3 regions of the Rummeliibacillus sp. G93 genome follow, and region 3 is predicted to be linked to each of the others. Evidence: a T-box and tRNA genes for the amino acid it is inferred to sense, from the RefSeq annotation. Region 3 holds a T-box; the other regions hold tRNA genes.
What was found. A T-box is a leader RNA that pairs with one kind of tRNA and senses whether it is charged. The one in region 3 lies ahead of M2M59_RS10335 (valine--tRNA ligase), so its partner is inferred to be a tRNA-Val.
Positions count from the first base shown of each region.

Region 1: it has a tRNA-Val gene. The T-box ahead of M2M59_RS10335 (valine--tRNA ligase) is inferred to sense a tRNA for this amino acid. The anticodon was not compared.
Region 2: it has a tRNA-Val gene. The T-box ahead of M2M59_RS10335 (valine--tRNA ligase) is inferred to sense a tRNA for this amino acid. The anticodon was not compared.

Region 1 is NZ_CP097314.1:77,495-88,288, reverse strand. It holds rRNA gene M2M59_RS00465 (16S ribosomal RNA) at 1-1,001, opposite strand, end outside; tRNA gene M2M59_RS00460 (tRNA-Ala) at 1,123-1,198, opposite strand; tRNA gene M2M59_RS00455 (tRNA-Pro) at 1,218-1,294, opposite strand; tRNA gene M2M59_RS00450 (tRNA-Arg) at 1,298-1,374, opposite strand; tRNA gene M2M59_RS00445 (tRNA-Leu) at 1,408-1,496, opposite strand; tRNA gene M2M59_RS00440 (tRNA-Gly) at 1,502-1,576, opposite strand; tRNA gene M2M59_RS00435 (tRNA-Leu) at 1,613-1,697, opposite strand; tRNA gene M2M59_RS00430 (tRNA-Lys) at 1,708-1,783, opposite strand; tRNA gene M2M59_RS00425 (tRNA-Thr) at 1,792-1,867, opposite strand; tRNA gene M2M59_RS00420 (tRNA-Val) at 1,877-1,952, opposite strand; rRNA gene rrf (5S ribosomal RNA) at 1,961-2,076, opposite strand; rRNA gene M2M59_RS00410 (23S ribosomal RNA) at 2,203-5,131, opposite strand; tRNA gene M2M59_RS00405 (tRNA-Ala) at 5,243-5,318, opposite strand; tRNA gene M2M59_RS00400 (tRNA-Ile) at 5,330-5,406, opposite strand; rRNA gene M2M59_RS00395 (16S ribosomal RNA) at 5,505-7,052, opposite strand; gene lysS (lysine--tRNA ligase) at 7,672-9,156, opposite strand; gene dusB (tRNA dihydrouridine synthase DusB) at 9,316-10,341, opposite strand; gene folK (2-amino-4-hydroxy-6-hydroxymethyldihydropteridine diphosphokinase) at 10,426-10,794, opposite strand, start outside.
Region 2 is NZ_CP097314.1:3,043,564-3,054,357, reverse strand. It holds gene M2M59_RS15450 (hypothetical protein) at 1-31, opposite strand, end outside; rRNA gene M2M59_RS15445 (16S ribosomal RNA) at 391-1,938, shown strand; rRNA gene M2M59_RS15440 (23S ribosomal RNA) at 2,130-5,058, shown strand; rRNA gene rrf (5S ribosomal RNA) at 5,172-5,287, shown strand; tRNA gene M2M59_RS15430 (tRNA-Thr) at 5,558-5,630, shown strand; tRNA gene M2M59_RS15425 (tRNA-Glu) at 5,733-5,807, shown strand; tRNA gene M2M59_RS15420 (tRNA-Val) at 5,828-5,903, shown strand; tRNA gene M2M59_RS15415 (tRNA-Tyr) at 5,910-5,993, shown strand; tRNA gene M2M59_RS15410 (tRNA-Gln) at 5,999-6,073, shown strand; tRNA gene M2M59_RS15405 (tRNA-Lys) at 6,078-6,150, shown strand; gene rocF (arginase) at 6,327-7,229, shown strand; gene sigW (RNA polymerase sigma factor SigW) at 7,578-8,141, shown strand; gene M2M59_RS15390 (zf-HC2 domain-containing protein) at 8,155-8,775, shown strand; gene cdaA (diadenylate cyclase CdaA) at 9,007-9,849, shown strand; gene M2M59_RS15380 (CdaR family protein) at 9,849-10,794, shown strand, end outside.
Region 3 is NZ_CP097314.1:2,063,846-2,074,639, forward strand. It holds gene M2M59_RS10325 (ATP-grasp domain-containing protein) at 1-409, shown strand, start outside; gene M2M59_RS10330 (ATP-grasp domain-containing protein) at 414-1,208, shown strand; gene M2M59_RS10335 (valine--tRNA ligase) at 1,278-3,926, opposite strand; T-box leader at 3,975-4,188, opposite strand; gene M2M59_RS10345 (hypothetical protein) at 4,509-5,156, opposite strand; gene hemL (glutamate-1-semialdehyde 2,1-aminomutase) at 5,292-6,584, opposite strand; gene hemB (porphobilinogen synthase) at 6,584-7,567, opposite strand; gene M2M59_RS10360 (uroporphyrinogen-III synthase) at 7,564-8,328, opposite strand; gene hemC (hydroxymethylbilane synthase) at 8,318-9,250, opposite strand; gene ccsA (cytochrome c biogenesis protein CcsA) at 9,269-10,099, opposite strand; gene hemA (glutamyl-tRNA reductase) at 10,191-10,794, opposite strand, start outside.

The DNA.
Region 1 (10,794 bases), 1.3 Mb from region 3:
TGTCAAGACCTGGTAAGGTTCTTCGCGTTGCTTCGAATTAAACCACATGCTCCACCGCTTGTGCGGGCCCCCGTCAATTCCTTTGAGTTTCAACCTTGCGGTCGTACTCCCCAGGCGGAGTGCTTAATGCGTTAGCTGCAGCACTAAGGGGCGGAAACCCCCTAACACTTAGCACTCATCGTTTACGGCGTGGACTACCAGGGTATCTAATCCTGTTTGCTCCCCACGCTTTCGCGCCTCAGTGTCAGTTACAGACCAGACAGTCGCCTTCGCCACTGGTGTTCCTCCAAATCTCTACGCATTTCACCGCTACACTTGGAATTCCACTATCCTCTTCTGCACTCAAGTTCCCCAGTTTCCAATGACCGCTCGCGGTTGAGCCGCGAGATTTCACATCAGACTTAAGAAACCACCTGCGCGCGCTTTACGCCCAATAAATCCGGACAACGCTTGCCACCTACGTATTACCGCGGCTGCTGGCACGTAGTTAGCCGTGGCTTTCTAATAAGGTACCGTCAAGGTACGTTCATTTCCTAACGTACTTGTTCTTCCCTTACAACAGAGTTTTACGATCCGAAAACCTTCATCACTCACGCGGCGTTGCTCCATCAGACTTTCGTCCATTGTGGAAGATTCCCTACTGCTGCCTCCCGTAGGAGTTTGGGCCGTGTCTCAGTCCCAATGTGGCCGATCACCCTCTCAGGTCGGCTATGCATCGTCGCCTTGGTAGGCCGTTACCCCACCAACTAGCTAATGCACCGCGGGCCCATCCTGCAGTGGCGCGAAAGCGCCTTTCAACATTTCACCATGAAGTAAAATGGATTATCCGGTATTAGCTCCGGTTTCCCGAAGTTATCCCAGTCTGCAGGGCAGGTTGCCCACGTGTTACTCACCCGTCCGCCGCTAAATCAGAGGAGCAAGCTCCTCGTCATTCGCTCGACTTGCATGTATTAGGCACGCCGCCAGCGTTCGTCCTGAGCCAGGATCAAACTCTCCATAAAAGTGTTTGATTGCTCAAAATTTCACTAGCGCATCATCTTTACGATGATGTCTTTAAAACTAACAGTTGTTAGTAAGTTTAAATGATTAACATCTTGCTTGTTCAGTTTTCAAGGTTCATGTTGGTGGAGCCTAGCGGGATCGAACCGCTGACCTCCTGCGTGCAAGGCAGGCGCTCTCCCAGCTGAGCTAAGGCCCCAATGTATATATAGTATAAATGGTCGGGAAGACAGGATTCGAACCTGCGACCCCTTGGTCCCAAACCAAGTGCTCTACCAAGCTGAGCTACTTCCCGAAATGGTGCGCCCAGCAGAAGTCGAATCCACAACCTTCTGATCCGTAGTCAGACGCTCTATCCAATTGAGCTATGGGCGCATTTATAGTAAATAATATGTTGTTGTATAAGAATGGTGCCGAGGACCGGAATCGAACCGGTACGGTAGTCACCTACCGCAGGATTTTAAGTCCTGTGCGTCTGCCAGTTCCGCCACCCCGGCATATTTGGAGCGGAAGACGGGGTTCGAACCCGCGACCCCCACCTTGGCAAGGTGATGTTCTACCACTGAACTACTTCCGCATATGCTGTGTTAATCTGGCAATATTTAATTTAAAATGGTGCGGGTGAAGGGAGTCGAACCCCCACGCCTTGCGGCGCTAGATCCTAAGTCTAGTGCGTCTGCCAATTCCGCCACACCCGCGTGATTAAAATGGTGAGTCATGTAGGATTCGAACCTACGACCCTCTGATTAAAAGTCAGATGCTCTACCAACTGAGCTAATGACTCATTTTAAGTGGTGCCGGCGAAAGGAGTCGAACCCTCGACCTACTGATTACAAGTCAGTTGCTCTACCAACTGAGCTACACCGGCGAATAAATATGGTGGAGGATGACGGGATCGAACCGCCGACCCTCTGCTTGTAAGGCAGATGCTCTCCCAGCTGAGCTAATCCTCCATATTACAGCCTAGCAACGTCCTACTCTCACAGGGGGAAGCCCCCAACTACCATCGGCGCTAAAGAGCTTAACTTCCGTGTTCGGCATGGGAACGGGTGTGACCTCTTTGCCATCATTACTAGACCTATTATTTATTTAAGGACAAGAATTATTATACCATGTTTTCTAGAAAAGTCAACAACTTTTTTAAAAAACTATTTCTTGTTCTTTCAAAACTGGATAAACGTGAATTGAAGGTTCTTAAGAAATTTGGTTAAGTCCTCGATCGATTAGTATTCGTCAGCTCCATGTGTCGCCACACTTCCACCTCGAACCTATCTACCTCATCGTCTTTGAGGGATCTTACTTACTTGCGTAATGGGAAATCTCATCTTGAGGGGGGCTTCATGCTTAGATGCTTTCAGCACTTATCCCGTCCACACATAGCTACCCAGCGATGCTCTTGGCAGAACAACTGGTACACCAGCGGTGTGTCCATCCCGGTCCTCTCGTACTAAGGACAGCTCCTCTCAAATTTCCTACGCCCACGACGGATAGGGACCGAACTGTCTCACGACGTTCTGAACCCAGCTCGCGTACCGCTTTAATGGGCGAACAGCCCAACCCTTGGGACCGACTACAGCCCCAGGATGCGATGAGCCGACATCGAGGTGCCAAACCTCCCCGTCGATGTGGACTCTTGGGGGAGATAAGCCTGTTATCCCCGGGGTAGCTTTTATCCGTTGAGCGATGGCCCTTCCATGCGGAACCACCGGATCACTAAGCCCGTCTTTCGACCCTGCTCGACTTGTAGGTCTCGCAGTCAAGCTCCCTTGTGCCTTTACACTCTACGAATGATTTCCAACCATTCTGAGGGAACCTTTGGGCGCCTCCGTTACTCTTTAGGAGGCGACCGCCCCAGTCAAACTGTCCGCCTGACACTGTCTCCTACCCCGATCAGGGGTACGGGTTAGAATTTCAATACAGCTGGGGTAGTATCCCAAGGACGCCTCCACCGAAGCTGGCGCTCCGGTTTCAATGGCTCCTACCTATCCTGTACAAGCTGTACCAAAATTCAATATCAGGCTACAGTAAAGCTCCACGGGGTCTTTCCGTCCTGTCGCGGGTAACCTGCATCTTCACAGGTACTATAATTTCACCGAGTCTCTCGTTGAGACAGTGCCCAGATCGTTACGCCTTTCGTGCGGGTCGGAACTTACCCGACAAGGAATTTCGCTACCTTAGGACCGTTATAGTTACGGCCGCCGTTTACTGGGGCTTCGGTTCTCACCTTCGCTTGCGCTAAGCAATCCCCTTAACCTTCCAGCACCGGGCAGGCGTCAGCCCCTATACGTCACCTTACGGTTTTGCAGAGACCTGTGTTTTTGCTAAACAGTCGCCTGGGCCTATTCACTGCGGCTCTCTCGGGCTTGCACCCTACTAGAGCACCCCTTCTCCCGAAGTTACGGGGTCATTTTGCCGAGTTCCTTAACGAGAGTTCTCTCGCTCACCTTAGGATTCTCTCCTCGACTACCTGTGTCGGTTTGCGGTACGGGCACCTCCTGCCTCGCTAGAGGCTTTTCTTGGCAGTGTGAAATCAGGAACTTCGCTCTAAAGAGCTCGCCATCACAGCTCAACGTTATAGAGAGCGGATTTGCCTACTCTCACGCCTTACTGCTTGGACGCACATAACCAACAGTGCGCTTACCCTATCCTACTGCGTCCCCCCATTACTCAAATGGCAGGGAGGTGGTACAGGAATATCAACCTGTTATCCATCGCCTACGCCTGTCGGCCTCGGCTTAGGTCCCGACTAACCCTGAGAGGACGAGCCTTCCTCAGGAAACCTTAGTCATTCGGTGGATGGGATTCTCACCCATCTTTCGCTACTCATACCGGCATTCTCACTTCTAAGCGCTCCACCAGTCCTTCCGGTCTGACTTCACAGCACTTAGAACGCTCTCCTACCACAGACATCGTAGATGTCTATCCACAGCTTCGGTGAATTGTTTAGCCCCGATACATTTTCGGCGCAGCGTCACTCGACCAGTGAGCTATTACGCACTCTTTAAATGGTGGCTGCTTCTGAGCCAACATCCTGGTTGTCTAAGCAACGTCACATCCTTTTCCACTTAACAATTACTTTGGGACCTTAGCTGGTGGTCTGGGCTGTTTCCCTTTTGACTACGGATCTTATCACTCGCAGTCTGACTCCCGTGTATAAATCACTGGCATTCGGAGTTTGTCTGAATTCGGTAATCCGGGATGGACCCCTAGTCCAAACAGTGCTCTACCTCCAGGATTCTTCATCACGAGGCTAGCCCTAAAGCTATTTCGGAGAGAACCAGCTATCTCCAGGTTCGATTGGAATTTCTCCGCTACCCACACCTCATCCCCGCACTTTTCAACGTGCGTGGGTTCGGGCCTCCAGTAAGTGTTACCTTACCTTCACCCTGGACATGGGTAGATCACCTGGTTTCGGGTCTACGACCACATACTTATTCGCCCTATTCAGACTCGCTTTCGCTGCGGCTCCGTCTCTTCAACTTAACCTTGCATGTAATCGTAACTCGCCGGTTCATTCTACAAAAGGCACGCTATCACCCATTAACGGGCTCTAACTACTTGTAGGCACATGGTTTCAGGATCTCTTTCACTCCCCTTCCGGGGTGCTTTTCACCTTTCCCTCACGGTACTGGTTCACTATCGGTCACTAGAGAGTATTTAGCCTTGGGAGATGGTCCTCCCAGATTCCGACGGAATTTCACGTGTTCCGCCGTACTCAGGATCCACTCAAGAGAGAATGCACTTTTGACTACAGGACTGTTACCTGCTATGGTGGGTCTTTCCAAACCGCTTCGCCTAACGCATTCCTTTGTAACTCCGTATAGAGTGTCCTACAACCCCAAGAGGCAAGCCTCTTGGTTTGGGCTCTTCCCATTTCGCTCGCCGCTACTAAGGGAATCGAATTTTCTTTCTCTTCCTTCAGGTACTTAGATGTTTCAGTTCCCTGAGTCTGCCATCAAGACGCTATGAATTCACGTCAAGATTCTACCCCATTACGGATAGAGGGTTTCCCCATTCGGAAATCTCCGGATCAAAGCTTACTTACAGCTCCCCGAAGCATATCGGTGTTAGTGCCGTCCTTCATCGGCTTCTAGTGCCAAGGCATCCGCCATGCGCCCTTAATAACTTAACCGTTGGCTTATAAAAGCCTTTAAGTTATTAAGCCTAAAAAATTTAAAACTTAATAAATGTGTTACTTAAGAATTTCTTCAATGTCGTTTTATCCAGTTTTCAAAGAACAATTTGGTGGAGCCTAGCGGGATCGAACCGCTGACCTCCTGCGTGCAAGGCAGGCGCTCTCCCAGCTGAGCTAAGGCCCCAAAATTAAAAATGGTGGGCCTAAATGGACTCGAACCATCGACCTCACGCTTATCAGGCGTGCGCTCTAACCAGCTGAGCTATAGGCCCCTTTTGGGTAACAATATAGTTTTTTATATGAACCCTCAAAACTGAACAGCAAGATGTTAATCGTACAGACGAAGTCTGTATTCCGTTAAATTCCTTAGAAAGGAGGTGATCCAGCCGCACCTTCCGATACGGCTACCTTGTTACGACTTCACCCCAATCATCTATCCCACCTTCGGCGGCTGGCCCCAAAAGGTTACCTCACCGACTTCGGGTGTTACAAACTCTCGTGGTGTGACGGGCGGTGTGTACAAGGCCCGGGAACGTATTCACCGCGGCATGCTGATCCGCGATTACTAGCGATTCCGGCTTCATGTAGGCGAGTTGCAGCCTACAATCCGAACTGAGAACGGTTTTATGAGATTAGCTTGCTCTCGCGAGTTTGCGACTCTTTGTACCGTCCATTGTAGCACGTGTGTAGCCCAGGTCATAAGGGGCATGATGATTTGACGTCATCCCCACCTTCCTCCGGTTTGTCACCGGCAGTCACCTTAGAGTGCCCAACTAAATGATGGCAACTAAGATCAAGGGTTGCGCTCGTTGCGGGACTTAACCCAACATCTCACGACACGAGCTGACGACAACCATGCACCACCTGTCACCAATGTCCCCGAAGGGAAAACTCTATCTCTAGAGTGGTCACTGGGATGTCAAGACCTGGTAAGGTTCTTCGCGTTGCTTCGAATTAAACCACATGCTCCACCGCTTGTGCGGGCCCCCGTCAATTCCTTTGAGTTTCAACCTTGCGGTCGTACTCCCCAGGCGGAGTGCTTAATGCGTTAGCTGCAGCACTAAGGGGCGGAAACCCCCTAACACTTAGCACTCATCGTTTACGGCGTGGACTACCAGGGTATCTAATCCTGTTTGCTCCCCACGCTTTCGCGCCTCAGTGTCAGTTACAGACCAGACAGTCGCCTTCGCCACTGGTGTTCCTCCAAATCTCTACGCATTTCACCGCTACACTTGGAATTCCACTATCCTCTTCTGCACTCAAGTTCCCCAGTTTCCAATGACCGCTCGCGGTTGAGCCGCGAGATTTCACATCAGACTTAAGAAACCACCTGCGCGCGCTTTACGCCCAATAAATCCGGACAACGCTTGCCACCTACGTATTACCGCGGCTGCTGGCACGTAGTTAGCCGTGGCTTTCTAATAAGGTACCGTCAAGGTACGTTCATTTCCTAACGTACTTGTTCTTCCCTTACAACAGAGTTTTACGATCCGAAAACCTTCATCACTCACGCGGCGTTGCTCCATCAGACTTTCGTCCATTGTGGAAGATTCCCTACTGCTGCCTCCCGTAGGAGTTTGGGCCGTGTCTCAGTCCCAATGTGGCCGATCACCCTCTCAGGTCGGCTATGCATCGTCGCCTTGGTAGGCCGTTACCCCACCAACTAGCTAATGCACCGCGGGCCCATCCTGCAGTGGCGCGAAAGCGCCTTTCAACATTTCACCATGAAGTAAAATGGATTATCCGGTATTAGCTCCGGTTTCCCGAAGTTATCCCAGTCTGCAGGGCAGGTTGCCCACGTGTTACTCACCCGTCCGCCGCTAAATCAGAGGAGCAAGCTCCTCATCATTCGCTCGACTTGCATGTATTAGGCACGCCGCCAGCGTTCGTCCTGAGCCAGGATCAAACTCTCCATAAAAGTGTTTGATTGCTCAAAATTTCACTAGCGCATCATCTTTACGATGATGTCTTTAAAACTAACAGTTGTTAGTAAGTTTAAATGATTAACATCTTGCTTGTTCAGTTTTCAAGGTTCATGTTTATCGCTTGTTTTGGCGACTTATTAAGTATACCATAACTTCCTTTTGAAGTCAACAACTTTTTATTCTTTTGTTGTTCTTCATTTGTTCGTCATAAGCGACTTAAATATAATACCAAGTTCACTTAACTAAGTCAACACTTTTAACAAACTTTATCAAAAGAATTTTTAATCTCAGTTAATCTAAATTCGGCAACCAAATAAGTATATCAACAAAACACTTTCTCTGCAAGGGAAAATAGACAAAAGATAAAAAGCAAATTCCGACTTTCTAATAATTCGCCAGTTGGTTTTCGCCCACCAAACTATATGTTTCTATTTTTATCAATTATCATGTTCTACTTACTATCATTAGTAATAACATTTCACAAGACAAGTCGGCTTTAGTTATTAAACCCTTCACCATTAAATTAGAAACGTAATATTCATATATAAAGAAAAAACTGTAGGCAAATCCAAAGTAATGGATTTGCCTACAGTTAGATAAGCATTGTTTCTATTAATCACGATTGCGCATTAATGGGAATAACAATACATCGCGAATAGATTGTGAATTAGTCAAAAGCATAATTAAACGGTCAATTCCAATACCTAAACCACCTGTAGGAGCCATTCCATATTCTAATGCTTCTAAGAAATCTTCATCCATCTCATGCGCTTCATCATTTCCTTGCTCTTTTTCGCGCATTTGACCTTCGAAACGTTCACGTTGATCAATTGGATCATTTAATTCCGTAAACGCATTGGCATGTTCACGACGGACAATGAACAATTCAAAGCGATCCGTGAAGCGGGGATCTTCAGGGTTTTTCTTAGCTAGTGGAGAAATTTCCACTGGATGTCCATAGACAAATGTTGGTTGTACTAGTGATTCTTCTACTTTTTGTTCAAAGAATTCATTAATAATATGGCCAACTTCCATTGTTTCTTTGACATCGATATGGTGCTCACGTGCTACTGCTAGAGCTTCTTCTTTCGTCATCTCTTTCCAGAAATCAACGCCTGTTGCTTCTTTAACAGCATCTACCATGTGCAGACGTTTCCAGCCTTTAGACAAATCAATTGTGTCTTCACCGTATTGAATTTGTGTTGTACCCATTACTTCATTTGCCACATGGACAAATAAATCTTCTGTAAGGTCCATAATGTCATGGAAATCTGCATATGCTTCATATAATTCAAGTAGTGTAAACTCTGGGTTATGGCGAGTTGACACACCTTCATTACGGAATACTCGTCCAATTTCGTAGACTTTTTCCAAACCGCCGACAATTAGGCGTTTTAGGTACAATTCAATCGCAATACGCATATACATTGTTGCATCCAACGCGTTATGGTGCGTAACAAACGGACGAGCTGCTGCTCCACCTGCGATTGAGTTCAACATAGGTGTTTCTACTTCTAAGTAGCCTTTATTATCTAAGAAATTACGGATTGAGCGTATAATCTGACTGCGAGCGATAAATGTCTTTTTGCTATCCTCGTTTGAAATTAAGTCCAAATAGCGTTGACGGTAGCGTTGCTCTACATCTTGCAAGCCGTGATACTTCTCAGGTAATGGACGCAAAGATTTAGATAGGAATGTGAATTCTAATGCTTTAATTGTTAATTCGCCAACATGGGTAATGAATACAGTCCCTTTAATACCGACAATATCACCAAGGTCCGCATGTTTGAAAATATCATAAGCTTCTTCACCGATTGCATCTTTACGTACATAGATTTGAATTTGCCCGCCAAGATCTTGGATGTTTGCAAATCCAACTTTCCCCTTGCTGCGTTTGGTCATGATACGGCCAGCAATTACCACTTCATGTTCTTTCTCTTCTAATTCTTCTTTTGAGAAATTCGCAAATTGTTCTTTTATTTCATTTGTTAAATGTGTACGTTCAAAACGTCCACCGAAAGGATCTAAGCCTTGTTCTTTTATTACATCCATCTTTTGGCGTCTCACCAATAGCTGGTCATTTAATTCTTCTGCCACAATTTTCACTCCTTATAGTTGTGCCGCTAAATAGCCCATACTAGTTATTGTACACAATTTTTACAACCGATTCACGTCTTTCTGCTCAATTTTCATTTTACGTCTATTGCTAAGGTAAGGAAAAAGCCGCCACAATCTTAGTGGCAGCTCTTCTCGTAATTAACCAATTTGAATAGAAGACGCATCATTTTCGCTTTCTTCTGTTTCTAAGACTAGTTCATTTAAAATAGCGCGCAGCTCTTCAGCTGTCTCAGCTTGATTGATTTGATTGCGTGTTTTTCCGTTGCCTCGCAATCCTTTTAAATACCATGAAGCATGTTTACGCATCTCGCGGACTGCAATATTTTCGCCTTTCAGCATGAGCAAACGCTCAAAATGTAATAAACATACTTCTATTTTTTCGCGTATTGGCGGTTCCGGCATGAGCCTTCCCGTTTTCAAATATTCTACTGTCCGATAGATCATCCATGGGTTCCCAAGTGCTGCTCGGCCAATCATCACGCCATCAGCGCCTGTATGATCTAATAGGCGTTTAGCATCTTCAGGTGTTTCAACATCACCGTTTCCGATAAACGGAATAGAGATATTTTCTTTCACCTCTTTTAAAATGTCCCAATTTGCATGCCCTTCATACATTTGCAAACGTGTACGACCATGCATTGCAATTGCCGATGCACCCGCACGTTCTGCTGCCTGTGCATTTTTCACTGCATACACGTGGTCTTCATCCCAACCGATACGCATTTTACAGCTGACTGGTTTATCGACTGCATCCACAACAGCGGAAACCATTTCGTAAATTTTATTCGGATCAAGGAGCCATTTAGCCCCTGCCTCACATTTAATAATTTTATTGACGGGGCACCCCATATTGATATCTATAATATCCGCATTCGTATATTTGTCCACATACTGAGCTGCTTCTACTAACGTTTCTTTATCGCCCCCAAAGATTTGGAGGGAAAGCGGATTTTCCCGTTCATCTATATAAAGCATGTCTAAGGTTTTTCTGTTCCTTTGGACAATCCCTTTATCTGAAATCATCTCAGCGTATACTAAACCTGCACCAAACTCTTTTACGGTTAGACGGAATGCAGAATTGCAGACGCCAGCCATTGGTGCAAGTACAACACGATTATCCATGACAATATCGCCTATTTGAAAAGGTTTTTCTTGTGTAGCCAATGTTTTTCCTCCCTTTTAGGATTTAGTAATTATCGCTTCATCATCCCAATGCGGAAGATATGCTTATATTCATAACACTTTGTATTAAAAATCAAGAGAACTCCGATTCTTCCATTGTCTTACGCCACCTCGCCCTATCTTTTGGAGCATTTTCTGATACGACTCTTGCGTACGAGGAGAGTAAAGATTTGGTGTCACTTCAAGCAATGGCACAAGAACAAACGCTCTTTCGTGCATTCTTTCATGGGGCACAATCAGTTTCTCTGTTTCAATATTGTCATGATTATAGAGCAAAATGTCAAGGTCTATTGTACGCGGTCCCCATCTAATCAAACGTTCTCTCTTTAATTCTTGTTCAATTCCCTGGCAAACCTCAAGCATTTGTAAAGCTGACAGTGTTGTACGTACATGCACCACCATATTCAAAAATAGATCTTGGTCTGTATAACCTAC
Region 2 (10,794 bases), 980 kb from region 3:
AGACGAGTAGAATAGCTAACATTACTATCATCAGTAGCAGTATTCTTTTAATCAGTATGCTCACCTCCAAAGTATATATATGTTAGAGGCTTGTATTTTAAAACTTTATAAAAAAATAGTTGACTCATTTATAGTAAGAGAGTATAGTTGTTAACGTTGACTCGTCAGAATGAGCAAGACTGATAGTAAACGACTTAAATTATTTTAAAAAAGTTGTTGACTAATGGTTTTAACCATGATAAGATAGTTAAGTCGTTAAGGCGACAACGAAATGAACCTTGAAAACTGAACAAGCAAGATGTTAATCATTTAAACTTACTAACAACTGTTAGTTTTAAAGACATCATCGTAAAGATGATGCGCTAGTGAAATTTTGAGCAATCAAACACTTTTATGGAGAGTTTGATCCTGGCTCAGGACGAACGCTGGCGGCGTGCCTAATACATGCAAGTCGAGCGAATGACGAGGAGCTTGCTCCTCTGATTTAGCGGCGGACGGGTGAGTAACACGTGGGCAACCTGCCCTGCAGACTGGGATAACTTCGGGAAACCGGAGCTAATACCGGATAATCCATTTTACTTCATGGTGAAATGTTGAAAGGCGCTTTCGCGCCACTGCAGGATGGGCCCGCGGTGCATTAGCTAGTTGGTGGGGTAACGGCCTACCAAGGCGACGATGCATAGCCGACCTGAGAGGGTGATCGGCCACATTGGGACTGAGACACGGCCCAAACTCCTACGGGAGGCAGCAGTAGGGAATCTTCCACAATGGACGAAAGTCTGATGGAGCAACGCCGCGTGAGTGATGAAGGTTTTCGGATCGTAAAACTCTGTTGTAAGGGAAGAACAAGTACGTTAGGAAATGAACGTACCTTGACGGTACCTTATTAGAAAGCCACGGCTAACTACGTGCCAGCAGCCGCGGTAATACGTAGGTGGCAAGCGTTGTCCGGATTTATTGGGCGTAAAGCGCGCGCAGGTGGTTTCTTAAGTCTGATGTGAAATCTCGCGGCTCAACCGCGAGCGGTCATTGGAAACTGGGGAACTTGAGTGCAGAAGAGGATAGTGGAATTCCAAGTGTAGCGGTGAAATGCGTAGAGATTTGGAGGAACACCAGTGGCGAAGGCGACTGTCTGGTCTGTAACTGACACTGAGGCGCGAAAGCGTGGGGAGCAAACAGGATTAGATACCCTGGTAGTCCACGCCGTAAACGATGAGTGCTAAGTGTTAGGGGGTTTCCGCCCCTTAGTGCTGCAGCTAACGCATTAAGCACTCCGCCTGGGGAGTACGACCGCAAGGTTGAAACTCAAAGGAATTGACGGGGGCCCGCACAAGCGGTGGAGCATGTGGTTTAATTCGAAGCAACGCGAAGAACCTTACCAGGTCTTGACATCCCAGTGACCGCTCTAGAGATAGAGTTTTCCCTTCGGGGACATTGGTGACAGGTGGTGCATGGTTGTCGTCAGCTCGTGTCGTGAGATGTTGGGTTAAGTCCCGCAACGAGCGCAACCCTTGATCTTAGTTGCCATCATTTAGTTGGGCACTCTAAGGTGACTGCCGGTGACAAACCGGAGGAAGGTGGGGATGACGTCAAATCATCATGCCCCTTATGACCTGGGCTACACACGTGCTACAATGGACGGTACAAAGAGTCGCAAACTCGCGAGAGCAAGCTAATCTCATAAAACCGTTCTCAGTTCGGATTGTAGGCTGCAACTCGCCTACATGAAGCCGGAATCGCTAGTAATCGCGGATCAGCATGCCGCGGTGAATACGTTCCCGGGCCTTGTACACACCGCCCGTCACACCACGAGAGTTTGTAACACCCGAAGTCGGTGAGGTAACCTTTTGGGGCCAGCCGCCGAAGGTGGGATAGATGATTGGGGTGAAGTCGTAACAAGGTAGCCGTATCGGAAGGTGCGGCTGGATCACCTCCTTTCTAAGGAATTTAACGGAATACAGACTTCGTCTGTAGGATTAACATCTTGCTGTTCAGTTTTGAGGGTTCATACTCTCAAAACCTTGTTCTTTGAAAACTGGATAAAACGACATTGAAGAAATTCTTAAGTAACACATTTATTAAGTTTTAAATTTTTTAGGCTTAATAACTTAAAGGCTTTATAAGCCAACGGTTAAGTTATTAAGGGCGCATGGCGGATGCCTTGGCACTAGAAGCCGATGAAGGACGGCACTAACACCGATATGCTTCGGGGAGCTGTAAGTAAGCTTTGATCCGGAGATTTCCGAATGGGGAAACCCTCTATCCGTAATGGGGTAGAATCTTGACGTGAATTCATAGCGTCTTGATGGCAGACTCAGGGAACTGAAACATCTAAGTACCTGAAGGAAGAGAAAGAAAAATCGATTCCCTTAGTAGCGGCGAGCGAAATGGGAAGAGCCCAAACCAAGAGGCTTGCCTCTTGGGGTTGTAGGACACTCTATACGGAGTTACAAAGGAATGCGTTAGGCGAAGCGGTTTGGAAAGACCCACCATAGCAGGTAACAGTCCTGTAGTCAAAAGTGCATTCTCTCTTGAGTGGATCCTGAGTACGGCGGAACACGTGAAATTCCGTCGGAATCTGGGAGGACCATCTCCCAAGGCTAAATACTCTCTAGTGACCGATAGTGAACCAGTACCGTGAGGGAAAGGTGAAAAGCACCCCGGAAGGGGAGTGAAAGAGATCCTGAAACCATGTGCCTACAAGTAGTTAGAGCCCGTTAATGGGTGATAGCGTGCCTTTTGTAGAATGAACCGGCGAGTTACGATTACATGCAAGGTTAAGTTGAAGAGACGGAGCCGCAGCGAAAGCGAGTCTGAATAGGGCGAATAAGTATGTGGTCGTAGACCCGAAACCAGGTGATCTACCCATGTCCAGGGTGAAGGTAAGGTAACACTTACTGGAGGCCCGAACCCACGCACGTTGAAAAGTGCGGGGATGAGGTGTGGGTAGCGGAGAAATTCCAATCGAACCTGGAGATAGCTGGTTCTCTCCGAAATAGCTTTAGGGCTAGCCTCGTGATGAAGAATCCTGGAGGTAGAGCACTGTTTGGACTAGGGGTCCATCCCGGATTACCGAATTCAGACAAACTCCGAATGCCAGTGATTTATACACGGGAGTCAGACTGCGAGTGATAAGATCCGTAGTCAAAAGGGAAACAGCCCAGACCACCAGCTAAGGTCCCAAAGTAATTGTTAAGTGGAAAAGGATGTGACGTTGCTTAGACAACCAGGATGTTGGCTCAGAAGCAGCCACCATTTAAAGAGTGCGTAATAGCTCACTGGTCGAGTGACGCTGCGCCGAAAATGTATCGGGGCTAAACAATTCACCGAAGCTGTGGATAGACATCTACGATGTCTGTGGTAGGAGAGCGTTCTAAGTGCTGTGAAGTCAGACCGGAAGGACTGGTGGAGCGCTTAGAAGTGAGAATGCCGGTATGAGTAGCGAAAGATGGGTGAGAATCCCATCCACCGAATGACTAAGGTTTCCTGAGGAAGGCTCGTCCTCTCAGGGTTAGTCGGGACCTAAGCCGAGGCCGACAGGCGTAGGCGATGGATAACAGGTTGATATTCCTGTACCACCTCCCTGCCATTTGAGTAATGGGGGGACGCAGTAGGATAGGGTAAGCGCACTGTTGGTTATGTGCGTCCAAGCAGTAAGGCGTGAGAGTAGGCAAATCCGCTCTCTATAACGTTGAGCTGTGATGGCGAGCTCTTTAGAGCGAAGTTCCTGATTTCACACTGCCAAGAAAAGCCTCTAGCGAGGCAGGAGGTGCCCGTACCGCAAACCGACACAGGTAGTCGAGGAGAGAATCCTAAGGTGAGCGAGAGAACTCTCGTTAAGGAACTCGGCAAAATGACCCCGTAACTTCGGGAGAAGGGGTGCTCTAGTAGGGTGCAAGCCCGAGAGAGCCGCAGTGAATAGGCCCAGGCGACTGTTTAGCAAAAACACAGGTCTCTGCAAAACCGTAAGGTGACGTATAGGGGCTGACGCCTGCCCGGTGCTGGAAGGTTAAGGGGATTGCTTAGCGCAAGCGAAGGTGAGAACCGAAGCCCCAGTAAACGGCGGCCGTAACTATAACGGTCCTAAGGTAGCGAAATTCCTTGTCGGGTAAGTTCCGACCCGCACGAAAGGCGTAACGATCTGGGCACTGTCTCAACGAGAGACTCGGTGAAATTATAGTACCTGTGAAGATGCAGGTTACCCGCGACAGGACGGAAAGACCCCGTGGAGCTTTACTGTAGCCTGATATTGAATTTTGGTACAGCTTGTACAGGATAGGTAGGAGCCATTGAAACCGGAGCGCCAGCTTCGGTGGAGGCGTCCTTGGGATACTACCCCAGCTGTATTGAAATTCTAACCCGTACCCCTGATCGGGGTAGGAGACAGTGTCAGGCGGACAGTTTGACTGGGGCGGTCGCCTCCTAAAGAGTAACGGAGGCGCCCAAAGGTTCCCTCAGAATGGTTGGAAATCATTCGTAGAGTGTAAAGGCACAAGGGAGCTTGACTGCGAGACCTACAAGTCGAGCAGGGTCGAAAGACGGGCTTAGTGATCCGGTGGTTCCGCATGGAAGGGCCATCGCTCAACGGATAAAAGCTACCCCGGGGATAACAGGCTTATCTCCCCCAAGAGTCCACATCGACGGGGAGGTTTGGCACCTCGATGTCGGCTCATCGCATCCTGGGGCTGTAGTCGGTCCCAAGGGTTGGGCTGTTCGCCCATTAAAGCGGTACGCGAGCTGGGTTCAGAACGTCGTGAGACAGTTCGGTCCCTATCCGTCGTGGGCGTAGGAAATTTGAGAGGAGCTGTCCTTAGTACGAGAGGACCGGGATGGACACACCGCTGGTGTACCAGTTGTTCTGCCAAGAGCATCGCTGGGTAGCTATGTGTGGACGGGATAAGTGCTGAAAGCATCTAAGCATGAAGCCCCCCTCAAGATGAGATTTCCCATTACGCAAGTAAGTAAGATCCCTCAAAGACGATGAGGTAGATAGGTTCGAGGTGGAAGTGTGGCGACACATGGAGCTGACGAATACTAATCGATCGAGGACTTAACCAAATTTCTTAAGAACCTTCAATTCACGTTTATCCAGTTTTGAAAGAACAACTTTCTTTCAATAAGAAGGATTTCAAGACACGAGCAGTAGTGCGATGTGTATTGGAAGCCGTAAGTCTAGTAATGATGGCAAAGAGGTCACACCCGTTCCCATGCCGAACACGGAAGTTAAGCTCTTTAGCGCCGATGGTAGTTGGGGGCTTCCCCCTGTGAGAGTAGGACGTTGCTAGGCATATTAAGACACTGCTGATTCAATCAGTAGTGTCTTTTTTATTACATAAAATGTGAAGGCTTGTTGCCGTATAAATAGCCTTGAGATAGTTTTCTAATCATCACTTATTGTTTAAATGAAGGTAATAGACTTCATCCTATATAAAAATAATTTATTTAGTTAAAGTAATCAAATAGTTTTTCATTATATTGTTGACAAAAGATTGTATCCAATTTACAATTAAAAATGTCTTTGCCATTAGGATTAATGCGTTGTTATAATCTAATATATGCTTCCATAGCTCAGTAGGTAGAGTGCTTCCATGGTAAGGAAGAGGTCACCGGTTCAAGCCCGGTTGGAAGCTTATTTATAAAGGTTAAACTTTTTAGGTTAAAACTGTTGCTTTTTATAAATTAGTATGGTAAAATAATTCTTGTCTTGTTAAAGAGATATACATAAAGCGGATGGCCCCTTGGTCAAGCGGTTAAGACACCGCCCTTTCACGGCGGTAACACGGGTTCGAATCCCGTAGGGGTCACCATCTTATATAACTAATATTGTGGAGGATTAGCTCAGCTGGGAGAGCATCTGCCTTACAAGCAGAGGGTCGGCGGTTCGATCCCGTCATCCTCCACCATTTGTCGGAGGGGTAGCGAAGTGGCTAAACGCGGCGGACTGTAAATCCGCTCCTTCGGGTTCGGCAGTTCGAATCTGCCCCCCTCCACCATCTATTGGGGTATAGCCAAGCGGTAAGGCAACGGATTTTGATTCCGTCATGCCCTGGTTCGAATCCAGGTACCCCAGCCATTTTGAGTCATTAGCTCAGTTGGTAGAGCATCTGACTTTTAATCAGAGGGTCGTAGGTTCGAATCCTACATGACTCATTTCTTATATAAAACCTTCTTCTTTTATTAGAAGAAGGTTTTTTGTTGTTTCTAAATAAGTATAGATTCTAGTATTCCAGTTTTCTTTTTGAATAAACATACAAAAAAATGTGACGTTGAGCCATCCCTATAAAAGCGGTTACAATATTAGCAGAATACAAAGGGGGTATTTAATAATGAATACATCATTAAACATCACAATGATTGGGGTACCAATGGACTTAGGTCAACAACGCAGGGGTGTAGACATGGGGCCGAGCGCCATCCGTTACGCAGGCGTGCATGAACGTTTAGAAACGATTGGACATACGGTAGAGGATTTGGGGAATATCGTCATTGAACCTGCAAAAGAAGAGCCAAACACAAAACTACGCAATTTATCAGCTGTATTGAAAGCAAATACAGAGCTAGCTAATAAAGTGAATGAAATGGTTAAAGAAGAACACTTCCCATTAGTATTGGGCGGAGATCACAGCATTGCCATTGGTACTTTAGCAGGTCTCTCAGATCACTATAGCAATTTAGGTGTTATTTGGTATGATGCGCATGCAGATATGAATACAAGCGATACATCACCATCAGGTAACATTCATGGTATGCCACTTGCTATAAGCATGGGTTTGGGACATGATAGTTTAGTAAACATTAGAAACTATGCACCTAAAGTGAAACCAGAAAACATCATTATCATTGGGGCACGCTCAGTGGATGAAGGCGAAAAAGAACTTATCCGGGAAAAAGGCATTAAAGTGTATTCAATGCATGAAATTGATCGTTTAGGCATGACATATATTATGCAAGATGCAATCAACTACTTAAAGGACAGAAATGTAGATGGTGTTCATTTATCACTTGATTTAGACGGTATTGATCCAATCTATACACCAGGTGTAGGGACTCCAGTTCCAGGCGGTATTACATATCGAGAAAGCCATTTAGCAATGGAAATGTTGCATGAATCAAATCTTATTACGTCTGCAGAATTTGTTGAAGTAAACCCTATTTTAGATGAAAAGAATCAAACAGCTGAAGTAGCGGTAGCATTAATGGGTTCTTTATTTGGTGAAAAGCTAGTATAAAAATGGGCGACTGCCCATTTTTTTTTTATTTTAATTTACAAAATGGAAAACATAAATTAAAAATGTTGGATATTTCCTTCCTGATTCTTGTTATAATAAAGTGATGTAACAATCAAAGAAGATTACTAAACATCATTTTTTTTATCTAGGTGGAATGATAAGAGACCCTATGAAACTATTTGCTAATTTCAAGAGTTTTTGGACTGTAGGTTTATTATCTAATCATCACATGTCCTATAAGTTTTATGATGGAAACACGTTAGCTGATAAAATTTAATGATGAAAAAATGAAACCAAACAATACTGCGATACGTATAGTATGTAGCCGCATGGCGGAGGGGAATTCACATGGACTCGATCACGAACAAAAGAATAAAGCAAGTGCTGAAAGGTGACCAGCATGCGTATTCCGAAATTGTAAGCCTCTATCAACAGAAGGTCTACCAAATATGTTATCGTATGCTTAATAATCAGCATGAAGCAGAAGATATTGCGCAAGAAGCTTTTATACGGGCCTATACTAATTTACATACGTTTGATCTCAATCGGAAATTCTCAACCTGGCTTTTCCGGATTGCTACAAACTTATGTATAGACCGTATAAGAAAAAAGAAACCTGACTATTATTTAGATGCAGAGGTAGCAGGTACTGACGGGCTTGATATGTATTCTCAGATTTCTTCACCGGATCGATTGCCGGAAGAAGAAGTAGAAGGAATGGAATTGCAGGAGCGCATTCAATACGAAATCAGCTGTTTATCCGAAAAATATCGGACAGTGATTATCTTAAAATATATCGAAGAACTGCCGTTGCAAGAGATTAGTGAAATTTTGAATATACCGCTTGGAACGGTTAAAACACGTATACATCGCGGACGTGAAGCTTTAAGAAAGCAACTAAGTAATTTGTAGGAGGGGTTTCACAATGAATACATGCCCTAAAGAGATTGTGCAATATATGCATGAATATCTAGATGGGGATATTGCCAGTGAGCATGAGCAAGAGCTTCAAAAACATTTGTACAATTGCTCAGATTGCCGAAAGCATATGCAAGAGTTGGAAGATACAATCGCATTTGTGAAAGGCGCCATCGCTATCGCCACTCCTCCCCGTTTTGTAAATCAGGTTATGCAGCGGCTACCTAGGAGAAAAATGAAATACGGATTTCAACGTTTTATCCGCAGACATCCAATTGCTATTGCTGCCGCTTTATTTTGCATTTTTATGAGCGCATCCTTTCTGTCGGGCTATAAAAATGATCAACAGTTTTCATATACAAAACAGCCAAACTTGCAGGTTGAGGGGCAAACGGTCATTGTGCCTGAAGGTGAAACGATAAAAGGCGATCTTCTTGTCAAAAATGGAGATATTCTTGTGAAGGGTGCAGTTGATGGTGATATAACCGTGATCAACGGAAAGTATATGGCGTCCTCTGCCAACGTGACAGGGCAAATCGAGGAAATCGATGAAATGTTTGAGTGGCTATGGTATAAGATAAAAAACAGTGCTAAAAAAGCATGGTCTATTATAGATAATAATGAATAAACTAATGATTAAGTCTGCTATCACAGTAGGCTTTTCTGTTTTATCCCGTATTATGAAGCTACAAGAGACTTACATTAAACTTTAATAACCTGAATACTGTTCGTAAAGGCCCAAATGGCAATGGGGCTAAAAGAATGTCATTGCTTGTAAGGCCACTTCATCCGGGCAGAAAATAGAGCAGTTATGCTATACTTGATATAAACGTACTCGCTAGAAAAGTGGGGGATCCACATGTCTTTTATTAATGAATTTACACAGTTTACAAACAATCAATGGGTAAGAATGGTTTTAAACGTCATCGACATTCTGTTGGTCTGGTTGGTTATCTATAATATTCTTATATTAATCCGGGGTACAAAGGCCGTTCAGCTTTTAAAAGGCATATTCGTCATAATTATCATTCGGATTATTACAGTTTATTTTGGATTGACTACACTCGGCTGGATGACAAAACAGGTAATTGAATTTGGATTTTTAGCCATTATTATTATCTTCCAACCTGAATTGCGTCGAGCACTCGAGCAATTGGGGCGAGGCAAGTTGTTTGCTAGAAGTAATATGCAGGAGGAAGAAGAACAAACTCGGCTAGTTACTGCTATGTCCAAATCAGTAAGCTATATGGCTAAACGAAGAATTGGCGCCCTTATCTCCATTGAGAGAGAAACAGGTCTGAATGAGTATATCGAGACAGGGATACCGATGTATTCTGAGATTTCTTCAGAATTAATCATAAATATCTTTATCCCGAATACACCGCTTCATGATGGAGCAGTTATTGTACAAAAAAATAAAGTTGCAGCCGCTGCTTGTTATCTACCGCTTTCTGAAAGTCCTTTTATTTCGAAGGAATTGGGAACGCGTCATCGTGCTGCGATAGGCATTAGTGAAGTGACAGATGCAATTACTGTGGTCGTCTCTGAGGAAACAGGAGCTATCAGTTTGACGATCAACGGGGACTTGCACCGTGACTTATCAATTGAAGAGTTTGAGGTCCGCCTGAGAAATGCTTGGTTCGGAGGAGCTACTAATTCAGTAGGTGCTTCTAAATGGGGCTTATGGGGGGGTAAGAAATAATGGATAAACTTTTTGAGAGTCCATGGTTTCTTCGTATTATGGCGCTCCTGTTATCACTTTTGATATTTTTTACCGTTAAATCAGAGACGAGCACAGACAACAATACAACACCTACATCTGATCATCAAACGGAAGTAATTAAGGATGTGCCAGTAGAAGTTCTTTACGATAGTGAAAATTTAATTGTTTCAGACATACCAAAGACGGTAGACGTTTCGATTGAAGGTCCTTTAGCATTTGTCATCCGTACAAAAGCTATTAGGAACTATCATGTTTATTTAGATCTCAGCAAAGAGACAATTGGAGAGCACAAGGTTAAATTTAAATCCAAAGGCTTCTCAGATAAGCTGAATGTACAAATTGAGCCGTCTACCATCAATGTATCAATAGAGGAAAAGGTAACAAAGACATTCAAAATTGACCCTGACTTTAATGAAAGCAGACTATCGCCGAATTATTTCATTAAAACGATGACGGCGAATCCAAGTGAAGTGACTGTCACTGGTGCCAAAAGTGTTATTGATAACATCGCCTATATTAAAGCCATGTTATCTAGTGACGGTAACATTAATGAGTCTTTCACAAAAGAGGCACCTGTTAAAGTATTGGATCGCGATATGAATAAATTAGATGTCTCGATCAGTCCGGCTACAGTATCAGTTAAAGTTGATATTGGTGAATACAGCAAAGAAGTTCCTCTATCACTTAATATAAAAGGATCGCCAAAGGGTAAGAAAGTAAAATCGATTAAAGCAGAAGAAACGATGATTACATTATTCGGTTCTAAAAATGACTTGGAGAAGATTCAATCTCTTCCTGTCGATGTTGATGTTACTAAACTTAAAAAATCCGGCGATATATCCGTAAACTTGGATAAGCCCAATGGTGTGACAAAGTTATCATTCAATCAATTACGTGTACATGTAATAGTAGATGACACATCTT
Region 3 (10,794 bases):
TTCAACCGAAAAGGACTTCTATGAAAAAGTAGATGAATTGAGAGGCGTTGATTTTGTCTTTCAAGAGTTTATTTCCTCTAGCCGTGGCAGAGATATTCGCGTCAATATAATCGGCGATGAGGTAGCAGCTGCTATGTATCGCCATTCGGAAACAGATTTCAGGGCGAATATCACAAACGGTGGCGTTGCAGAAAAAATTGCATTAACAAAGGAGCAAAAAGATATTGCGCTCCGTGCGGCAAAAGCAGTTGGCGCCGAATTTGCAGGTGTTGACCTTCTATTTGGACCCAACGAAGTGCCACTCGTATGTGAAGTGAACGCTGCAGCGCATATTCGCAACTTATATGAAGTGACTGGCATCAATGTCGGTGTGCCATTTATTCAATATATTTTGAAGATAATTGGGTGATCATATGAAAGCATATATCTTATATGAGGAGCAGGATGCCTTCAATAATAGATTTTTTATTGAAGAAATGATAGAAGCTGCTAAGAGAAAAGATCTGGATTTAAAGTTAATCTTTGTGGATGATTTAGATATCGACAGTTTTCTAGCTCGCTTGGATAATCCTCTATTTGTATGGAACCGCACACGCTCAGCATCTATTGCATCTAAGATACAATCAGCAGGAATTAGAATTGTAAATAAACCATTTGTGAATGACCTGGCAAATAATAAAAGAAAAACAATAGAGTTTGCTAATTCCCTCGGTATTCCTACTGTTCCAATATTAGACGAAGTGCGGGACTTCCCTGTTGTCATCAAAACAGTAGATGGGCATGGCGGCGATGAAGTTGCACTATGCCAGAACGCTGAACAACTTTCGCATTATGAAAAGAAATGGCATGATAGACCAACACTATTACAACCTTATATCGAAACATATGCCACAGACCTTCGAGCATGGATTGTTGGTGATCAAATCATTGGCTGCGTCAAACGCGTTGGCAATGATGATTTCCGTTCGAATTACACACGTGGCGGATCAATTGAAAAATATTCTTTATCAGAGACTCAAACGCAACAAATTTTGCTTCTGCAAAAAGCTCTGCAAAGTGACTATATCGGCATTGACTTCTTACTTCTTCCGAACGGTGATTGGATGTTAAATGAAATCGAGGATCCTGTCGGCGCAAGATCTTTTTATAAATTATTTAACGATGATTTAGCAGAGATTTTGTTGAATTATTTGGTTGCCAGTATATAAAAATTTTTGAGCTGCAATACTTTCTATTCACAAAAAAAGCCGCCCCTATCCAAAAGGGCGGCTTTTTCTTTACATATTCTTTAATTCAGCAATACGTTTTTCTACTGTATTAAATTTCTCTAGGTAGTCTGCTTCTTTTTCACGCTCTGCAGCAACTACATCTTCTGGGGCTTTGGATACAAAGCGTTCATTGTTTAGTTTACCTTGAACACGTTTGACTTCTTGTTCCCATTTTTTCAATTCGTTTGTAAGTCGTTCGATTTCTGCTTTCACATCGATTAGACCTTCAAGCGGTAAGAAAATTTCAGCGCCTGACACGACAGCTGACATGGTTTTCATGTCGACTTGTAGATTTTCACCTAGTGAAAGTGTTTCTGGATTACAGAACTTTTCAATATATGCTTTGTTTTCTTCTAGGACAGCCAGTGTTTGGGCATCTTTTGCAGAAATATACATCGGTACTTTTTTGCTCATTGGTGTATTCACTTCTGCTCTGATGTTACGAACAGCACGAATAATGTCCATCAACAATTTCATATCCTGAGATTGTTTAGCAAAGTGAAGATCATCCTTTACTGCAGGCCAAGAAGCAACAGTAATAGACTCGCCTTCATGCGGTAGATTTTGCCAAATTTCTTCGGTGATGAAAGGCATGAAAGGATGAAGCAAACGCATTGTATTGTCGAGAACATAAGCTAGAACTGAACGTGTCATTTTCTTCGCGGCTTCATCTTCACCATAAAGCGGTAATTTAGCCATCTCAATATACCAGTCACAGAAATCATCCCAGATAAAGCTGTGTAAATGGCGGCCAACTTCACCGAATTCGTATTTATCAGCAAGTCTTGTTACTTCTTCGATGGTTTCATTTAATCGTGTCAAAATCCATTTATCCGCAACTGATTTTTCACCAGTTAGGTCGATCTCTTCATATGTCATGCCATCCATGTTCATCAAAGCAAAACGTGAGGCATTCCAAATTTTATTGGAGAAGTTCCAAACAGCTTCAACTTTTTCAGTTGTATAACGAAGATCTTGGCCAGGTGATGATCCTGTTGCTAGGAAATAACGAAGTGAGTCAGCACCATATTGACTGATTACATCCATTGGATCAACCCCGTTACCTAGTGATTTGGACATTTTACGTCCTTCCCCATCGCGTACTAAACCATGGATTAAAACGTCTTTGAATGGACGCTCACCTGTAAACTCAAGCCCTTGGAAGATCATGCGTGATACCCAGAAGAAGATGATGTCATAGCCTGTAACTAATGCGCTTGTTGGATAATAGCGTTTAAAATCTTCACTATTTACATCTGGCCAGCCCATTGTGGAGAAAGGCCATAAAGCAGATGAGAACCATGTATCAAGGACATCCTCATCACGCGTCCAATTTTCTTCATCTGCAGGAGCAGTTTTACCTACGTACACTTCGCCTGTTTCTTTGTGGTACCAAGCCGGAATTTGATGGCCCCACCATAGTTGGCGTGAAATACACCAATCGTGGACATTTTCCATCCAGCGTGTGTAGGTGTTTTCAAAACGATTTGGTACAAAGTTTACTTTTTCGTTTTCTTTTTCCTGTAATTCTAGCGCTTCTTTTGCAAGAGGTGCCATTTTTACAAACCATTGTTTTGAAAGATAAGGCTCTACTACTACTCCTGTACGTTCAGAATGGCCAACAGAATGCATATGGTCAACAATCTTGATAAGGACGCCTTGCTCTTGTAAGTCTTTCACGAGCTGCTTGCGGCATTGGAAGCGGTCCATACCTTGGTATTTGCCAGCCAATTCATTCATCGTACCATCTTCATTCATTACTTTAATGCGTTCTAAATTGTGACGGTTGCCGACTTCGAAATCATTCGGATCATGTGCTGGCGTCATTTTAACAACGCCTGTACCGAATTCCATATCAACATAATCATCTGCTACAATCGGAAGTTCACGGCCGACAATCGGAAGAATAGCTGTTTTGCCAACTAAGTGTGCATAACGTTCATCGTTCGGATTAACAGCAATACCAGAGTCACCTAGCATAGTTTCAGGACGTGTTGTCGCAATCTCAAGTTTACCTGAGCCATCTGCTAGTGGGTATTCCATATGATAGAAAGCACCTTGAACATCCTTGTAAATTACTTCGATATCTGACAATGCTGTTTTTGCTTGTGGATCCCAGTTTATGATTCGTTCACCACGGTAGATTAAATCTTTTTCATATAATTTAACGAATACTTCTTTTACTGCTTCTGAAAGACCTTCATCCAATGTAAAACGTTCGCGTGAATAGTCTAGAGATAAACCTAGTTTTGACCATTGTTCACGAATTGTGCCAGCATATTCTTCTTTCCATTCCCATGTTTTTTCAAGGAATTTTTCACGTCCTAAATCATAGCGAGAGATATTTTGTTCTCTTAGCTTCGCTTCCACCTTTGCTTGTGTAGCGATACCTGCATGGTCCATTCCAGGTAGCCAAAGCGCATCATACCCTTGCATACGTTTCATACGAATTAAAATATCTTGCAATGTTGTATCCCATGCATGGCCTAGATGCAATTTCCCTGTTACGTTTGGGGGCGGAATAACAATTGAGTAAGGTTTTTTCTCGCTGTCAGGCTGCGCTTTAAAATAATCGCCTTTCAACCACCATTCATAGCGGCCTTTTTCAATCGTCTGTGGTTCATATTTAGTCGACATGGATGTGTTTTGTTCTTCCATTAGATCTCCTCCTTAAATGCTCGTTATACAAAAAAATCCTTCACCCTATAAAAGGGCGAAGGAATATTCGCGGTACCACCTTAATTTCAGCATAAAAAAACTGACTCTTCATTGTATAACGGCTCTTCACCGGTTTTTGCTACTTCAATGTTCACAAAAACTGCTCCAGGGCTACATTCAAACGTCTACTTGAGGAACTTTCACCAACCGTTCCCTCTCTAACAAGTAGGAGCGTTCTACTCCTCCCCTTCAAAGCATATATATATAGCTGTATACATTGTAGCGAATAGTCCCTAATTTTTCAAGTTTTTTCGCAAAGCTACTTTTCTCTAAATGACCTACAAAAACCCATCCCTAGCTACATAAAATACTAGGAATGGGTTTTTCATTAAAATAGAAAGGAGCTTCTACATGAGAAGACGATATAATCCATACTTGCTGCCGCCTTGGTTGCGGAAAACACGTTTCTATTGTAAAGGGATTATTATCCCATTCACATGCTTTCAATTCGTACGAATCATTATTTTTCCGACAACCTGGGATATTATCATCCTACTGCTCTTTATAGGTCTTTGGTACTTACTACATTCTGACATTATTTAATGGTATTTCCTCAACCGAATAATGTTCCTCTAAATCCCACAGTATTTGACTTAAGATAGATTCATCTTGATCTACTACAATTGGCTTTTCTAGAAGGTCCATTGGCGATTCATTCGTTGTAAGTTGTACAACTTTTTCCGTCTCCGCTAATTGGACCTCTTCATTTTGAACTACTTCTGACTGTGCTTCCACTCTTGGGGTTTCAACCACTTCTTTTTCTTCAACATTTTTATATTCGCAATCTACCTGACAACTAATCACGCAAATTCCATTATCGGACACTTTTGTTTGAAGATTTTTTGTGTTTAGGACAACGGTTGATTGGTCAATCTTATCATTTGGCAAGCTTACATTTAGAGGAATAGCATACTCAAAATAGCCTTCATTACCTTCAACATCCACTTCATCTACAAGCGTACTCTCGTTTTCTAATTGCTGCATTACCTCTTGAGTGTCATCGAATTCCACATTAGCGGCAATGTGATAAATACCAGTAAGTGATACGGATAATTCATCCTCTTGCTGTTCCCAACGGGGTGTAATTTTCACTTTGTTTAAGCTAGTTGGTTTACCATATATTTCAGGAAAAACGAATGATTCATTTATTTCCCAGGTAATCTTTTTCATATTTACATTCCCTCCTCTATCTTTATCTATATGTATACTAATGAGTTTATAGAACCAGCTAGTTATCTAATTAATATATTAAAATAGAATTAAGAAATAAAAAAACAGCAGAGCATATACGCTCTGCTGAATGTCTTAACGTGCTAATTGTTTAAATACTTTTTGGAAGGCTTTCACTGTTTGTGCAATATGTTCTTCCGTATGCGCCGTTGAAAGGAAAACACCCTCAAATTGGGATGGCGGTAAGAAAATCCCTTCTTCTGTCATTAGCGTATAGTACTCTGCAAATAATTGCAGATCAGATGTTTTAGCAGTTTCAAAATCAATAACATTTTCATTTGTTAGGAAGTAACCAATCATAGACCCTGCACGATTTACTGTGTGCGGGATATTGTATGTTTCAGCTGCCTCACGGAAGCCTGCTTCTAATTGGTCACCTAACTTTTTGAAGTAGTCATACGACTCTGGCGTTAAATGATTCAACGTTTCAAGGCCAGCTGTCATAGCAAGCGGATTGCCTGATAATGTTCCTGCTTGATAAATTGGTCCTGCTGGTGCAATGTGTTCCATGATTTCACGAGAACCACCGAAAGCTCCAACCGGCAGACCACCACCAATTACTTTCCCAAGACAAGTCAAATCTGGTGTAACCCCAAGATATCCTTGAGCACTGTTGAATCCAACACGGAAACCTGTCATAACTTCATCAAAAATTAATAGTGAACCTGCTTTTGTAGAGATATCTCGCAATCCTTCTAAAAAGCCTGGAAGCGGTGGCACACAGCCCATATTTCCCGCTACAGGTTCAACAATAATCGCTGCGATATCTTCTCCATACATCTCAAAGACCTGTTTTACAGACTCTAAATCATTGTAAGGAACTGTTATCGTATTTTGAGCAATACTTAACGGCACCCCAGGGCTATCCGGCAAACCAAGTGTTGCCACACCTGAGCCTGCTTTAATAAGTAATGAGTCGCCATGGCCATGATAAGAGCCTTCAAATTTCAAAATCTTGTCGCGACCTGTATAACCACGCGCTACACGTATAGCACTCATTGTCGCTTCTGTACCCGAAGAAACCATACGAATCATTTCAATAGATGGTACACGTTTGATTACTTCTTTAGCCAATTCATTTTCAATCACAGTAGAAGCACCAAAGCTTGTACCTGATTCAGCTACACGTTGAATCGCAGCTACCACATCAGGATGTGTATGACCTAAGATAAGAGGACCCCATGACAATACGTAGTCGATATAATCATTGCCATCTACGTCTGTAATGATTGCACCTTTCCCTTTTTCCATTACGATCGGATCCATATTTACCGCATTAAATGCACGAACAGGGCTATTGACGCCACCCGGCATTAAGTGAATTGCTTCCTGAAAAGCTGCTTTTGATTTTTCATGTGAACGTGTCATTATTTCTCCTCCATCCAACGAACTGCATCTTTTGCATGATAAGTAATGATTAAATCAGCGCCTGCACGTTTCATGCCAAGTAATGTTTCTAATACGACTTGTTTTTCATCGATCCAGCCATTAATTGCAGCTGCTTTGACCATCGCATATTCACCACTTACATTGTAGGCAACAACAGGTAAATCAAAGTTATTGCGAACATCTCGCATAATATCCAAATAAGACAAGGCTGGTTTTACAATTAAGAAGTCCGCTCCCTCTTCTACATCAGATTCAGCTTCACGCATTGCTTCCATACGGTTTGATGGATCCATTTGATACGTTTTGCGGTCGCCGAATTGTGGTGCACCATCTGCTGCGTCACGGAATGGACCGTAATAAGCAGATGCATATTTTACTGCGTAAGACATAATCGGAACATCTTCATAACCCGCTTCATCTAATCCTTTACGAATAGCAGCTACAAACCCGTCCATCATATTAGAAGGTGCGATAATATCTGCTCCCGCTTCTGCTTGTGAAACCGCTGTTTTAGCCAATAAATCTAATGATGGATCATTTAAGATTTTTTCATCTTCTGATACAACGCCACAATGGCCGTGAGAAGTAAATTCACATAGACAAGTATCAGCAACTACCACAACTTCAGGGTAATTTTTCTTAATAAAACGAGTAGCTTCTTGGACGATGCCATGATCATGATAAGCTTGTGACCCTACTTCATCTTTTTCTGCTGGAAGTCCAAAAAGAATAACAGATGGAATACCAAGAGAAACAACTTCATCCATTTCTTCTCCTAAACGATCAAGTGAGAATTGAAATACACCTGGCATTGATGACACTTCATTTTTAATATTTTCGCCATCGATAACAAAGATTGGATAAATAAAGTCTTCTTTGTGTAAGTAAGTTTCTTTTACCATCGCACGCATCGCACTAGATTGGCGTAAACGTCTATGTCTTTTGTAATGTAAATCTGTCATGATGATCGTCCTTTCTTTTTAGCCAATTCTTCTATAATGGCCAACATCGTATATTTTTCTGGTTTAACATCTACCATTGCTCCGGCATTTAAGAGAGCCTGCTCAGTAACATGTCCAATAGCTGCGATTTGATAACCTCTCCAGCTTGTTTGCGGTACGACATATTTATTAAATACATCCACAGCAGAAGGACTCGCAAATATAATTGTTGCGTCCTTTGATTTTTGGATTAATGTCGTTAATTCACTGATATGCTCTGTATTTTGAATGGTTTCATAAACCGTCCATTCATCGACTGGAAACGGCAGCCCTTTCTTTATAGTAGCCTTTGCTAAACTACCTTTCAAGAATAGACAACTTTCAACCTTCCCAGCCACTTTAGGAAATTCGACAACAAATTTATCCGCACTGTATGTAGACGGCATAAAATCAATCTGAAAACCTATTTTTTCTAATGCACTTGCAGTTTTCTCACCCACTGCAGCAATCTTGGCTCTGCTTTTTTCTATGCTTAATGAAGCGCGGGCAAGCTTTTGTGAAAATGCTTCTACAGCATTTTGACTAGTAAAGATTAGCCATTCGCTGTTTAAGGCTTTCGCTAATTTTTCACCATCATTTGAAGAAGTGGCTTCTTGTACAGCAATGAGCGGCAAATGATATACATTGCCGCCCCTTTCTAAAATATGTGAAGATACTGAATGTGTCATCTTCGTGCCAGTCAGGACAATATTATGTCCACTCAATGGCAGATTAGTTGGCATTTTGCTCAGCCTTTACTTTTTGAATTAACTCATATGCGCCTTGGCTTGTTAGTTTTTCTGCCACTTCTTCTCCTGCAGCTTTTGCATCTTTTGAAGCAACTGATTCTTTATAAAAAACAGAGGCATCAGGAGCAGCTACTAGGCCTTTGAAATTCACGCCATCATTTTCAAAACGTGCAAAGCCAGCAATTGGTACTTGGCAGCCGCCATCCATTGCAGCAAGGAACGCCCGCTCTGCATGAGCTTCTTCCCACGTTGCTTTGTCTGTTAATTTCGCCAGCTCAGATAGTAGCTCTTCGTCATCAGCTCGACACTCAATTCCAAGCGAACCTTGCCCTACTGCTGGCAGACATACTTCAGTTGATAGGTATTCTGTAACAACCTCATCACTCCAGCCTAAACGTTTCAACCCTGCAGCTGCTAGGATAATCGCATCGTACTCATCGTTTTCTAGTTTTGCTAAACGAGTATCTACATTACCGCGAATCCATTTGATCTCCAAATCTGGACGTGCAAGCAACAATTGTGCGCTTCTGCGCAAACTGCTCGTACCTACAACTGCTCCTTTTGGTAAATCTGCAAATTTCACATGATTTTTGCTAATGAAGGCATCGCGTGGATCCTCACGTTTCGGAATGCAGCCAATAACTAGCCCCTCTGGAAGTACTGCAGGCATATCTTTCATGCTGTGGACAGCAAAGTCGATTTCTTTGTCAAATAAAGCTTGCTCAATTTCTTTTACAAATAAGCCTTTGCCGCCTACTTTAGACAATTGAACATCAACAATTTTATCGCCTTTTGTCACAATTTCTTTCACTTCAAATTCAAACGGCGCCCCAGCTTTCTTCAATTGGTCAATAAACCAATTTGTTTGAGTTAATGCTAGTTTGCTTCGTCTTGATCCAACAGTAATTTTACGCACGTACATCCAACCTTTCTATTAATACCAAAAATGAAAACTTGACAAACGGCTTCCCAAAAAGAAATTTACAATGATAACAAGGAAGGCATACACATTTGTCCAAGCATACATCGTCGTATGAAGCTTTCCTTTTCGATAGCCATATAATATAAAACAATAGATTAATAGAGAGAGAAAAGACCCTATAATCTTTGTATCTAAAACAGTGAAATGCTCTAACGATGAATAACCCCATTGAAGCCCGAGAATTAAACTAATCAGCAAAATAGGTATACCCACCAATATAGCCCACGTCATGCCTTTTTGTGCTTGATCTAATGATGGTAAACGCGTCCATTGCTTTGTCCACTTTTTCTTCTTCAATACATTGTAAAGAATGAGATACAATGTTGAAAAAACAAAGGACAGCGAAAAGGCTACATAGGATAAGATGGCAAATGTGACATGGAAAAAGAGCAATTCAGAAATAAGTGACTTGCCGACTGGCGAAAGTGCCAACTGATTTGGTGCAAATGTGTGGATAGTCATAAATATAAAACCAATCACATTTAAAAAGAAGACAGGCAAATCTACTCGGTATAAACAATGTAAAAAAATCGAAATAGTAATTAAAAGCCACGCGTAAAAGTAAATTCCTTCAAATAGCGAAAGTATTGGGAATCGATGCGTCTGTATAATATAAAGTCCTAAAAATGCTGATTGAAGTACCCATACTACAGAAATTAACCAAAACGCAATGCGATGGGCTTTCGGGTCTTTATTTAAATAATCGATAAAATAAAAGACAAGACTGATCGCATATAAGACGACCATTGCTTCATGCAGCCTTGTCATCGTCAAATCAGCCATAATATGCTCCTTTGCGACATAAATCTTAAAAAAAGCGTTTCCGCACCTATAGTTTACCACATAGACACGAAAACGCTCTTCTTAAAGTTTCTTAATATGACCATTTTGCATCAGATGCTTGTGCTTCTAATACTGTTTTATCCATTCGCTCTTTTTGTTGAAGCTGTTGTTTTTTCACTTCATCTTGTACATCCTCTTCAATACCAAAAATACGTTGGAACAGCGCTAACTGTTCTTTTGATTTTTGTGAACCGGCCATTTCTTTCGCTTGTAGAATCGGATCTTTGAGCAATTGATTAATAATAGATTTTGTATGTTTATTTAATACTTTTTTCTCACGGTCTGTTAAATCTGGCATTTTATTTTCGATGCTTTGCATTGTTTCAGATTGAATGCGAGCAGCTTTTTGACGAAGGGCTGCAATAACAGGCACAACGCCTAGAGTTGTCATCCAATCTTTAAAATCATTTACTTCTGTATCAATCATGGAAACAATTTGGCTTGCTGCGCGTTCTCTTTCTGCGAGGTTTGCCTCAACAATGCCATGCAAATCATCAATATCATACAAGAATACATTTGGAATATCACCAATGCGCGGATCTAAATCACGAGGCACAGCAATATCAACCATGAATAAAGGTTTGCCTTTGCGAAGTTTTTCAACAAATTGCATTAATTCATGATCAATAACATAT